DNA from 2 places in the Oceanobacillus sp. FSL K6-0118 genome. Region 2 is predicted to be linked to the other one. Evidence: riboswitches for the same ligand, from Rfam matches in the RefSeq annotation. Region 2 holds a riboswitch; the other holds the start of a gene.
What was found. Region 2 has a riboswitch for cobalamin ahead of MHI02_RS00190 (ribonucleoside-diphosphate reductase subunit alpha). Riboswitches for the same ligand answer to the same signal wherever they lie in the genome.
Positions count from the first base shown of each region.

Region 1: linked by a shared signal. The riboswitch ahead of MHI02_RS04975 (ABC transporter substrate-binding protein) and the one ahead of MHI02_RS00190 (ribonucleoside-diphosphate reductase subunit alpha) in region 2 are both predicted to bind cobalamin.

Region 1 covers NZ_JBBOVR010000001.1:957,739-963,276, reverse strand. The annotation lists gene cbiB (adenosylcobinamide-phosphate synthase CbiB) at 1-348, opposite strand, end outside; gene MHI02_RS04985 (adenosylcobinamide amidohydrolase) at 351-1,814, opposite strand; gene MHI02_RS04980 (FecCD family ABC transporter permease) at 1,980-3,038, opposite strand; gene MHI02_RS04975 (ABC transporter substrate-binding protein) at 2,998-3,978, opposite strand; cobalamin riboswitch at 4,223-4,418, opposite strand; gene MHI02_RS04970 (purine/pyrimidine permease) at 4,831-5,538, shown strand, end outside.
Region 2 covers NZ_JBBOVR010000001.1:44,208-49,745, reverse strand. The annotation lists gene MHI02_RS00200 (ABC transporter permease) at 45-1,031, shown strand; gene MHI02_RS00195 (ABC transporter ATP-binding protein) at 1,024-1,818, shown strand; cobalamin riboswitch at 2,076-2,267, shown strand; gene MHI02_RS00190 (ribonucleoside-diphosphate reductase subunit alpha) at 2,387-4,624, shown strand; gene MHI02_RS00185 (flavodoxin) at 4,609-5,064, shown strand; gene MHI02_RS00180 (ribonucleotide-diphosphate reductase subunit beta) at 5,036-5,538, shown strand, end outside.

The DNA of each region.
Region 1 (5,538 bases), 910 kb from region 2:
AAAATTGCCCATTTTAAGAGGTACATAGACTTCTAAAGCCGCATCTTTCAACCCCTTTCGAGCAATTGTTGTGGAAATAAGAATACTTTCTAACAAAATACCGGCAATAACGTGAATATGATAGAAGCCCCAAACTAGTAGAAACGTTATAAAGAAATTCACTGTTATCATCATTAATACCATGATGATTCCTTTTAATTTTCGTGACTTCCCCCGGTTCCATTTCTTCTCCATTCTAGAAATTCCACTTCCCATCCATTTCACAGGATGTGGCCATGAGGGTGGATCACCTATAATGGAATCGATAAGAATTGCTAATGTTATGGCTATCAAATGATACACAATCATTCCTATTTCCTCTTTTGACTTTTTTGAATAGATTCTCTTGTACACCAATAAACTGCTTTACTAATTAACTTACCTAATGCGGTGATGGTACCTGCAAAGTCATGCTGTTCCCCTCTTTGGGTTGCAGCTATTAAAATACTATCTGTGGACGTTCCGGTTGCATAGGTTCCCGTAACAGAATCGATTACTTTTTGATCCTCAAGGGCCCTAACCTTTGCTTCCGTTGCCGTTACCATCCCTTGAATAAAGGCTTCTTCCGTTATTTTTGCGTTAATAAAAATCCATGTATTAATCGTTCCAGGAATAAACTCGGATGAATGGCTTTCACTATGTGTAGCATCCACCGCATTACCAACACCAGCAGTGACAACGACAAAAATGGATAGCCCACCGTGTTCCATCCATTTATAAGACACGTCATCTAAAACAACAGCAGTCATCATCCCTACTGTTTCAAGCGGATCAAAACCTTTTTCACGTAAATAATTCATCATTTCTTCTCGGTGATTACTACAACTGTAACCTTTGTCCACATGACGATTAACAAATGTCTGATTCCATCCTAATCCTGATCCAACTACACCAGATGACATGGTTTTTAGGGGAATTGGTGACCGGAGTACTATATGATGTTTACGATGTTGTAGCATGTCAGCAGTAATGTTCACTGCTTCTACTTCTTCCTTTTCCCATTTAGGGAGTAATGTAATTTGTGGAGCTGGTACTCTTGGGTGGGCGAATTTTTTAATATCTGTTTGATACACATCTTGGATTCGATCCTCTTTCAACACTTCATTTGTCTTATTCTGAATATTAATCATCCCTTTTTCAAGCAGCAAAAGACGATCACAATAAAGCCCAGCTAGATTTAAATCGTGGAAAATGGAAATAACCGTAAGCATTCCATCCCTTGTCCATGTTTTCAAAATATCTAATAATTCTTTTTGATAAGAAAGGTCTAGATGGTTCGTCGGCTCATCTAATAATAAAATTTCTGGTTCTTGCGCAAGAGCCTGAGCAAGATTGACCCTTTGACGCTCCCCCCCTGAAAGTTGCCCAAGATTTTTGTTTTGCAAAACATCTACCCCTGTTTGCTTCATTACTTCTTGAACAATTTTCTCATCGGTCTCTGTCCACATTTGAAGAAAACCACTTTGGTGTGCATAGCGCCCTAGAGAAACTGTCTCTTTAACCGTATAAGAAAAGGCATGTTCAGAATGCTGTGGAAGAACAGCAACAATTTTAGCCAATTCCTTTTGCGAATACTGTGATAGTTTCTTATCCTTTATAAAAATACTACCTTCTTTAAAAGGTAGTAATCCACTAATCATTTTAAGTAAAGTCGTTTTTCCACTTCCATTCGGTCCTAAGATGCCAAAGAGCTCCCCTTTAGCAACATGAAAAGATATATCTTTTAAAACCGATTCACTCGAATATCCACCTGATATTTGCTGTACTTCAAGCATTGTAACCCTTCTTTCTATCGTTGTCTCCGTTTGAGAAGTTGTTCAAAAAGTCCGGTGAAAATGACACTTCGCATTTCTTCGTTGGCTTGCTTTTCCGGTACTCACGTATTAACTGCATACGTTCCGTTCCTCAAAGCTAAGCCGCCTCGAACTACTCGGTCCTTTTCATCCTCCTTTTTGAACACGTCGTTTGATTAAAATAACAGCAAACGCTGGAGCGCCAATTAATGCTGTTATGACCCCTATTGGTAATTCCGTCGGGGAAATGATGGTCCTTGCAATCAAATCTGTCAAAATTAGAAAGCCGCTTCCTGTTAACATGGATAATGGAAGTAAGTGCGTATGATCAGGTCCCCATAAGCTCCGAGTTAAATGTGGAATGACTAACCCTACAAAACCAATTGTTCCTGATACGGCAACTGCTGCTCCTGTTAAAATCGATCCAGCCGTTAAAATTACTAGTTTTCTTTTCTTTACATCTACCCCTAGATATTGTGCTCGATCCTCACCGAATGACATCGCATTTAATTCTCTACCATTCGCCATTAATAACACAGAACCTAGTACAAAAAATGGCAAAATAATTTTAATATAATCCCATCCCCGCATGGAGACACTCCCTAAAAGCCAGCCAATAATTTGCTTTAATTCATTACCAGTGAGTGATATCATGAGCGAAATAAAGGCACCTAAAAAGGAACTAAAAATAACACCTGTTAATATAATCGTTTCCACTCTCATCGAACGATCAATTTTACGAGCAAATGTTAAAACGAGAAAAATAGTAATAAAGGCAAAAACAACGCTTAAAAATGGTAAGGTGAATGCTCCAATATATGGCAGGGAAATACCAAAAAAGATGGTGACAACTGCACCCACTGAGGCACCTGAAGAAACCCCTAATGTATAAGGATCTGCTAATGGGTTTCTAAGTAGACCTTGAAAGGCAGCACCAGCAATGGCTAGTGCCGCCCCAACAAGTCCTGCTAAGATGACTCTTGGCAATCGAATATTTAATACAATACTTTGATACATCGGGTCAATATGATCAATAGAATAATGAAAGATTTCTGCACCAATAATTTGAACGATGTCTACTATTGGTACAGAAACCGTACCGATAGATATCCCCAATAATAAAGAAAGAATCGTAAATATAGTTGCTAATGTATAGGCAAGAATCTTATTCTTCGCTAAATATTTCAGGGTAAACTGCTTTCGCAACTTCTTTAACTCCTTCAACAAGTCTTGGGCCTGGACGACTTACAAGATCAGTTTGGACATCAAATACTTGGTCTTCCTTAACTGCAGTGACATCTTCCCAACCTTTTCTTTCCTTCACTTGGTCTATAGCATCTTCTGTATACTCACCATACGTCGTAATGATGACATCAGGATTATAGCCTAACAATGTTTCTTCATCTACTTTAGGCCAACCTTCCTCCTCTATAGCGTTATCTGCATTTATTGTGGCTAATATCTCATCCATAAATGTATTTTTTCCACCTACATAAATTTCTGGCGCAGGGGAAATTTCAAAAATAACAGATTTCTTATCTGCCACTTCTTCTGCTTTTGCTTGAATATCATCAAATTCATTCTTCATATCGGTTATGATTGTTTCCGCTTCTTCCTCGGTACCAGTTACTTGACCAATCATTTGAATCGTATCATATACTTGATTGAAATTTGTTGCATCATTTACAACAAGAACTGGGATACCAGAATCTCTTAATTGTTGAAATCCCTCTTCAGAACTTCCCATACTAGAAGCATGTGCTAATACTAAATCAGGCTCTAAAGATATAATTTTTTCAATATTAAATTCCATTCCACCAATTTTTTCAATATCCGCAACTTCTTCCGGATAATTATCGTTGTCAGATACTCCAACTACCTTATCACCTAAGCCTAATGCAAAGGCAATTTCTGTATTACTTGGAATTAGAGAAACGATTTTTTCAGGCTCTTTCTCAATCGTTACTTCTTGGTCTGTTGCATCCGTAATGGTTACTGGGAATGCTTGATCTCCTGCTTGTTCCGCTTGTTCTGTATTTTCAGCATTATTATCAGTGTTTGCATCCTTTGGTTCTTCACTACCACAACCAGCAATCATTCCAATTGCGAAAAACATTAAAAATAAAAGCGACATTAACTTTTTCATTCTTTACAAATCCCCCTTAGAAAACTTGGCATTCTCCATACTTTTGGATGAATGCCTTAGTTGCACTCATGAAAATCTTTACGGTGGGGCGAGTAATCGGATCCCCAGATGGAAAAGATTTTTATGCTTTCCTAACTGCTAAATACTTTTGTAAAACAAAAAACATCTCTACAGATGAACGTAAAGATGCAGATAATTCCAGATAGTATAATCCTGTCACCACCTTCCTCCCATCCTCGTAGGTACTAGTGCGTTGAATTAGGCAGGTATCCTGGCTCATGATCATTGCTTACTACACCTTCCCATACATAACGTATAGTGGTATTTGTAGTTCGCTCCCATTTACAGTGGCGGGACCGCGTTGGGTTTGCACCAACTTCCCTTTTAAGAGGTTGTTCAAAAAGTCCGGTGAAAATGACACTTCGCATTTCGCATGAATGCTTGCTTTTCCGTTCCTCACGTATTTACTGCATACGTTCCGGTAACGAAAGCTACACCGCCTCGAACTGCGACGCACAGGACGTGCTAGTATCGGCGTTGCAAAAGGACGTTGCGCAGTTAGCCGACCTCGGTCCTTTTCATCTCCCTTTTTGAACACTCACTTTCAGTCTATATTAGACACCTAATTCCATTTCGTATATAATTTTCCATTACTATTTTATCATACTACTAAATACGCAAAATGAAAACAAAGCATACTCTTTTTATAGCAAATCATGCAGAATTATGACATATTAAGATTAATTTTGGAACGTGAATCAAATGGTTCGTATACTTTTTTCTCCAAATATAGAAAACTAATGATAAAATATTACTATTAATAGTTTCTTTACAGAAATAGGAGTGTTTGAATTGAATAAATCTAACTTTGCAAGCACAACCATGGAAACCGTTCAATGGTTCGTTTTCTTACTTGCAAGCTCTGTTGCTATGCCCATTGTAATTGGAGCCATTTACCAGATGGATTTTATCGAAGTATCTGGGTTAATGCAGCGTTCCTTTTTTGCCATAGGCGTTGCTTCTTTACTTCAAGTTTTATTTGGCCATAAACTTCCAATTATGGAGGGTCCAGCGGGAATTTGGATTAGTATTTTTTCTGTCATGGCCGTAACGGGGTTACAAAATGGAAACTCTTTAGCCGATACATTACGTTCATTAGAAACCCTTATGCTCTTAACAGGGCTCTTTTTATTTTTATTCGGTTTCTTAAAACTCGCACAGAAAATCTTACCTGTTTTCACACCGTTAGTTACAGGAACCTTTTTCCTACTATTAACGGTTCAATTAAGTGGTACCTTTTTGGGCGGGATGTTAGGCCTACAAGGGGATTCCAATACCATTCAGTTAACAGAAGCAATCCTTGCATTTATTACCTTCTTTACCATTCTAGGATTATCAACCTTCGCTAAAGGTTGGTTAAGCAGTTATGCAGTTTTCATTGGAATTGTTATTGGTTGGGTAGGCTATGCCATAGTTATCGGAACAGAAAACCATCCGGGAAATGTCTCATGGTTTTCATTCCCTGAACTATTTGCCTTTGGAACACCAATTTTCGATATA
Region 2 (5,538 bases):
GAAGAATCATACAACATGTTAATTGCACGAAAGGAATGGAAATTATGTTTATATCATTATTTGGAGCTGTAGAATCAGGAGTTATATATGCCATAATGGCCTTAGGTGTTTATTTAACCTTTCGTGTCTTAGACTTCCCGGATTTAACTGTAGAAGGAAGTTTTGTAACTGGCGCATCGGTTGCTGCCTTTTCTATTATCAATGGGGTTCCTCCAATTATCGCTACCTTACTTGCAGCAGTAGCTGGATTTTTAGCAGGTTGTGTAACAGGTGTCTTGCATACGAAAGGAAAAATTAATTCATTATTGGCCGGTATTTTAATGATGACGGCACTTTACTCTATTAATCTACGGATTATGGATCAGCCAACTTTATCTTTATTAAATGAGACTACGTTATTTCAACAATTAACATCCATTTGGGATGCTATTGGACTTGACTCCGTATTTAATGGCCTCCTTTCTGCGATAGGAATGGAAAGATTCCCTAAGACTTGGTCCATCGTTATCGTTATGATATTCGTCACCCTCGCTATTAAACTTTTAACGGACTACTTTTTAAAGACAGAAGTCGGTCTTGCATTACGAGCAATTGGTGATAACAAGAAAATGATCCGTAGTCTTTCCGCAAACACGGATTCACTTATTATCGTTGGCGTCGGTATCTCGAATGCGCTTGTTGCCCTTAGTGGCGGATTAATAGCTCAATTAGGTGGATTCTCAGATGTTAATATGGGGCTAGGACTTATTGTTATCGGTTTAGCTTCTATCATTATAGGTGAGGCATTATTTGGTACAAAGACGATTGTTCGAGCTACTTTAGCGGTCATTCTTGGAGCAGTCATTTATCGAATTATCGTCACACTAGCTTTACGTTTTGACTTCCTTGAAACTGGGGACATGAAGTTGATTACTGCAATAATTGTTGTTGTTGCCCTCGTTGCTCCCAAAATTATTCAATCTAGAAAAGAAAAAAGACGACGTATCATGAAACGTCAGCAACTTAAGGCAGGGGGAGATAGCCATGCTTAAACTACAAGATATTTCTATTACATTTAATGAAGGCACTCCGGATGAAAAGAAAGCTTTACAAAATATCAATCTAGAACTTGAAAAAGGGGACTTTGTCACAGTAATTGGTAGTAATGGAGCTGGTAAATCAACACTTATGAATATCATTTCTGGTGTACTAATCCCTGATGTTGGAGACGTACTGATTAATGAGAAACAGGTGGTAGATTTGCCTGAATATAAGCGTTCTAAATATATTGGTCGTGTCTTTCAGGATCCTATGGCCGGAACAGCACCATCTATGACGATAGAAGAGAATTTGGCGATGGCGTATTCTCGTATAAGAAAGAGAAAACTTAAATTAGGTGTTACAAAACAGCGAAAAGAGATGTTTAGAGATTATTTGAAGACTCTAAACTTAGGTCTAGAAAATCGATTAACTGCAAAAGTTGGATTACTTTCAGGTGGGGAAAGACAGGCATTATCCTTATTAATGTCTACCTTTACACAGCCAGATATTCTTCTTTTAGATGAGCACACAGCTGCTCTAGACCCGTCACGTGCAGAATTAATTACAAGTTTGACAGAAAAGGTTGTCAAAGAATCCGGATTAACAACATTAATGATTACCCATAATATGCAACAAGCATTGGATTTAGGAAATCGATTAATTATGATGGATAAAGGGCAAATTATTTTCGATGTTCGTGGGAAAGAAAAGCAAAATCTTACTATCGAAAATCTTCTGCACGAATTCCAACGCATTCGTGGCGAACAATTTGGTAGTGATCGTGCGGTGTTAAACTAGTATCAAATCTATTAAAATAAAAGGCACAAGGGCATTTTGAAATGCTTTTGTGCCTTTTTATCCCACTTCAAGCCTCTATGGGAGATTAACTGCCGTAAAGGTCCGATAAGTGTGGCTAACCATCAGTGGGGGATGAAGGAAAAAGCCCCCACTGATGGAAGTCTTCTTTATGTATTTTTTGTATTGCTTTCTATTAAACTCTATGATATGTTTGATTCATCAATATATTGTACATAACAGCAAAAGAAAATACTATATATAGTGAATAGACGAATGGTGACTGTAGTCTTAATAGGGAATCTAGTGTAAATCTAGAACTGCCCCCGCAACTGTAAGTGTTACGAAAGAGAAACCCACTGTATTAACAGGCATTAAAGACTGTGATATGGGAAGGGCTCTAGTAGGTTTGATACACAAGTCAGGATACCTGCCATTTTTCTTTAGTTTCAAATCCCCGGGGTGAGGGATGGTGAAATGATAGATTGGTACATACTTTCTGTCGTTTATAACCGTTCATGCATCCTCAGGTGAACGGCTTTTTTGCGTTTAATATATAAGGAGGGCTAAGATGATTGGAGAAATGGTCAAAGAAAGCGAAAAGTTAAATAAGGTGATAGAAAAGGCGGCAAAAGGTCTATCCTTAGACATAGGCTTATTCATAGAAAAAGTAGAGACAAGTCTTAACCATTATCAAGAATATGAAAAAGGATTAGATTTTCTAATAAAAAAGGCGCTAGAAGAAATAGATGAGGCAAACCCAGATTGGTCCTTTTTTGCCGCAAGACTTTATTTACAAAGATTATATAAACAGGCAGCAATAAACCGAAATTACGACGATAAAAATAAAAAATACGGATCATTTCTTAAACTAATAAAGAGTTTAACGGATAAAGGTATATATTCCAGTCATTTCCTGGGAAAGTATACGGAAGATGAAATTAATTATTTTGGGGATTTAATAGACCCAGATAAGGATATGAATTTTACATACTTAGGGATTTATACTTTAGCTACTAGATATTTGGCTACAGATTTTGAGAAGAATACACATGAGCTACCACAAGAACGCTGGATGATTATTGCGATGCATTTAATGCAAAATGAAGATAAATCAAGACGGACGCAACTAGTAGAAGAGGCATACTGGGCACTAAGTAATTTGTATATGACAGTAGCAACCCCAACGCTAGCAAATGCCGGCAAAACCCATGGTCAGCTATCTAGTTGTTTCATTGATACAGTCGATGACAGCCTTCAGTCCATTTATGATAGTAATACAGACATTGCTAGGTTATCTAAAAATGGCGGTGGAATCGGGGTTTACATGGGTAAAATTCGTTCCAGAGGTAGTGATATAAAAGGTTTTAAGGGGATGTCCAGTGGAGTAATTCCATGGATTAAACAGTTAAATAATACAGCTGTAAGTGTTGATCAGTTAGGAACGAGGAAAGGCGCAATCGCAGTATATTTAGATGTATGGCATCGAGATATTGAGGCATTTTTAGATCTTAAGTTAAATAATGGCGACGATCGAATGCGTGCTCATGATATTTTTACCGGAGTTTGTCTACCTGATTACTTTATGGAACAAGTAGATAAGAGAGGGGAATGGTATTTATTTGATCCGCATGAAATTCGTCAGGTTATGGGCTTTTCATTAGAAGACTATTTTGATGAGCAAAAGGGAAGTGGGAGTTTTCGAGAAAAATACGAACAGTGTATCGAAGCACCACTTCAATCCAAAAGAAAAGTGCCGGCAATCGATATCATGAAACGGATTATGAGATCGCAACTTGAATCCGGAACCCCATTTATGTTTTATCGGGATGAAGTGAATCGAAAGAACAGTAATGCACATACAGGGATTATTTATTGTTCCAATTTATGTACAGAAATTACGCAAAATCAATCTCCATCTGAGTTTCTAGAGGAGTATGTGGAGAATGAGGAGACCATCGTTAAAAAATATAAACCTGGTGATTATGTTGTCTGTAATTTAAGTTCTATTAATCTAGGTAAGGCTGTTCCAGAAGGGGTATTAGAACGTCTTATCCCTATTCAAGTCCGGATGCTGGATAATGTTATTGATATTAATACATTACCAATTAAACAGGCTGAACGAACGAATAAAAAGTACCGCGCTATTGGGCTGGGGACATTTGGTTGGCATCATTTATTAGCAGTAATGGGAATCAAGTGGGAAACGGAAGAAGCCGTTCAATATGCGGACACCCTTTATGAAAAAATAGCCTATTTGACCATTAAGAGCAGTATGAAACTAAGTAAAGAAAAGGGACATTATCCTGAATTCCATGGAAGTAAATGGAGTACAGGAGCTTATTTTGAGGAAAAAGGATATAAAGATGATACCTGGATAAAACTCATGGAAGAGGTAAAAGAAAACGGAATGCGTAATGCATATTTAATGGCTGTAGCACCGAATTCAACGACTGCTATGATCGCTGGGTCCACCGCAAGTATTGATCCGATCTTCAAGCCTTTCTATTACGAAGAAAAGAAGGATTTTAAAATTCCCGTAACTGCACCAGACATCGACCATCGTACGTATGATATTTACCGTCGTTCTGCTTACATCGTGGATCAACGTTGGTCCATTAAGCAAAATGCTGCGAGACAGAAACATATTGATCAAAGTATTTCTTTTAACTTTTATGTACCAAATACAATACGGGCATCTGTGTTACTAGACCTTCATCTACAAGCATGGCGTGAGGGACTAAAAACGACATATTATGTAAGATCTACATCAAATGACGTAGAAGAATGTGAATGGTGTCAAAGTTGAAGGCAATAATCGCGTATTTATCTTATAGCGGTAATACAAAGGAAACAGCAGAATTAATTGAAGAAACATTACTAAAAGAAAATGTTGAAGTAGAGATGCACCGGATAGGGATTGATTTGCCTATTAGCCCAGAGCAATATGATTATATTTTCCTTGGAACTTTTACATGGGAAAGAGGGAGTACACCAGATGAAGTTAAGGATTTTGTCCTGGAAATAGGATATAAACCGCCAAATATATTTGTCTTTGGTACGGGAGATACACAGTTTGGTGGAGATGATTTATTTTGTTTGGCAGCTAGTAAACTAGCTATCTTTTACAATAGTTCCTATCCGGAGTTAAAAATTGAGCAGTCACCAAGAGGAAGCCAAGCGAAAAAGGTGATCGATTGGGTAGAAGGAGTGTTATATGGTGCAAAATATAATCTTAAACAAGGCTAAAACACTGGAGCCGATACATCCAAATAAATCAACCGGGATATTTGGTGGTACTTCTAGTGGAATTCTGAATTGGAATGATATTGCGTACCCCCATTGGTACAAAATGTATAAACGTCTAGTAGGGAATTACTGGCAAGCGGATGAAATTAATATGTCCAATGATGTAAAGGAATTTCCGAGATTAACACCTGCTGAACAAGAAGCATACTTAAAAATTATTGGTTTATTATCTACGTTGGATGGACCTCAAACAAGGACAGCTTTACTCCTAAGTTTATATGCAACAGATCCTTCTGTTCAATCGATTATGGCGGTCATTGCACAACAGGAGGCTGTTCATAATGAAAGCTATTCCTATGTCCTATCGTCGGTTGTATCATTGGATGAACAGAAGCGTTCCTTTGAACATGGTAGAAACGATCCAGTACTACTTAAACGGAATCAAACGATCATGAATCAATATAATGATTTTGT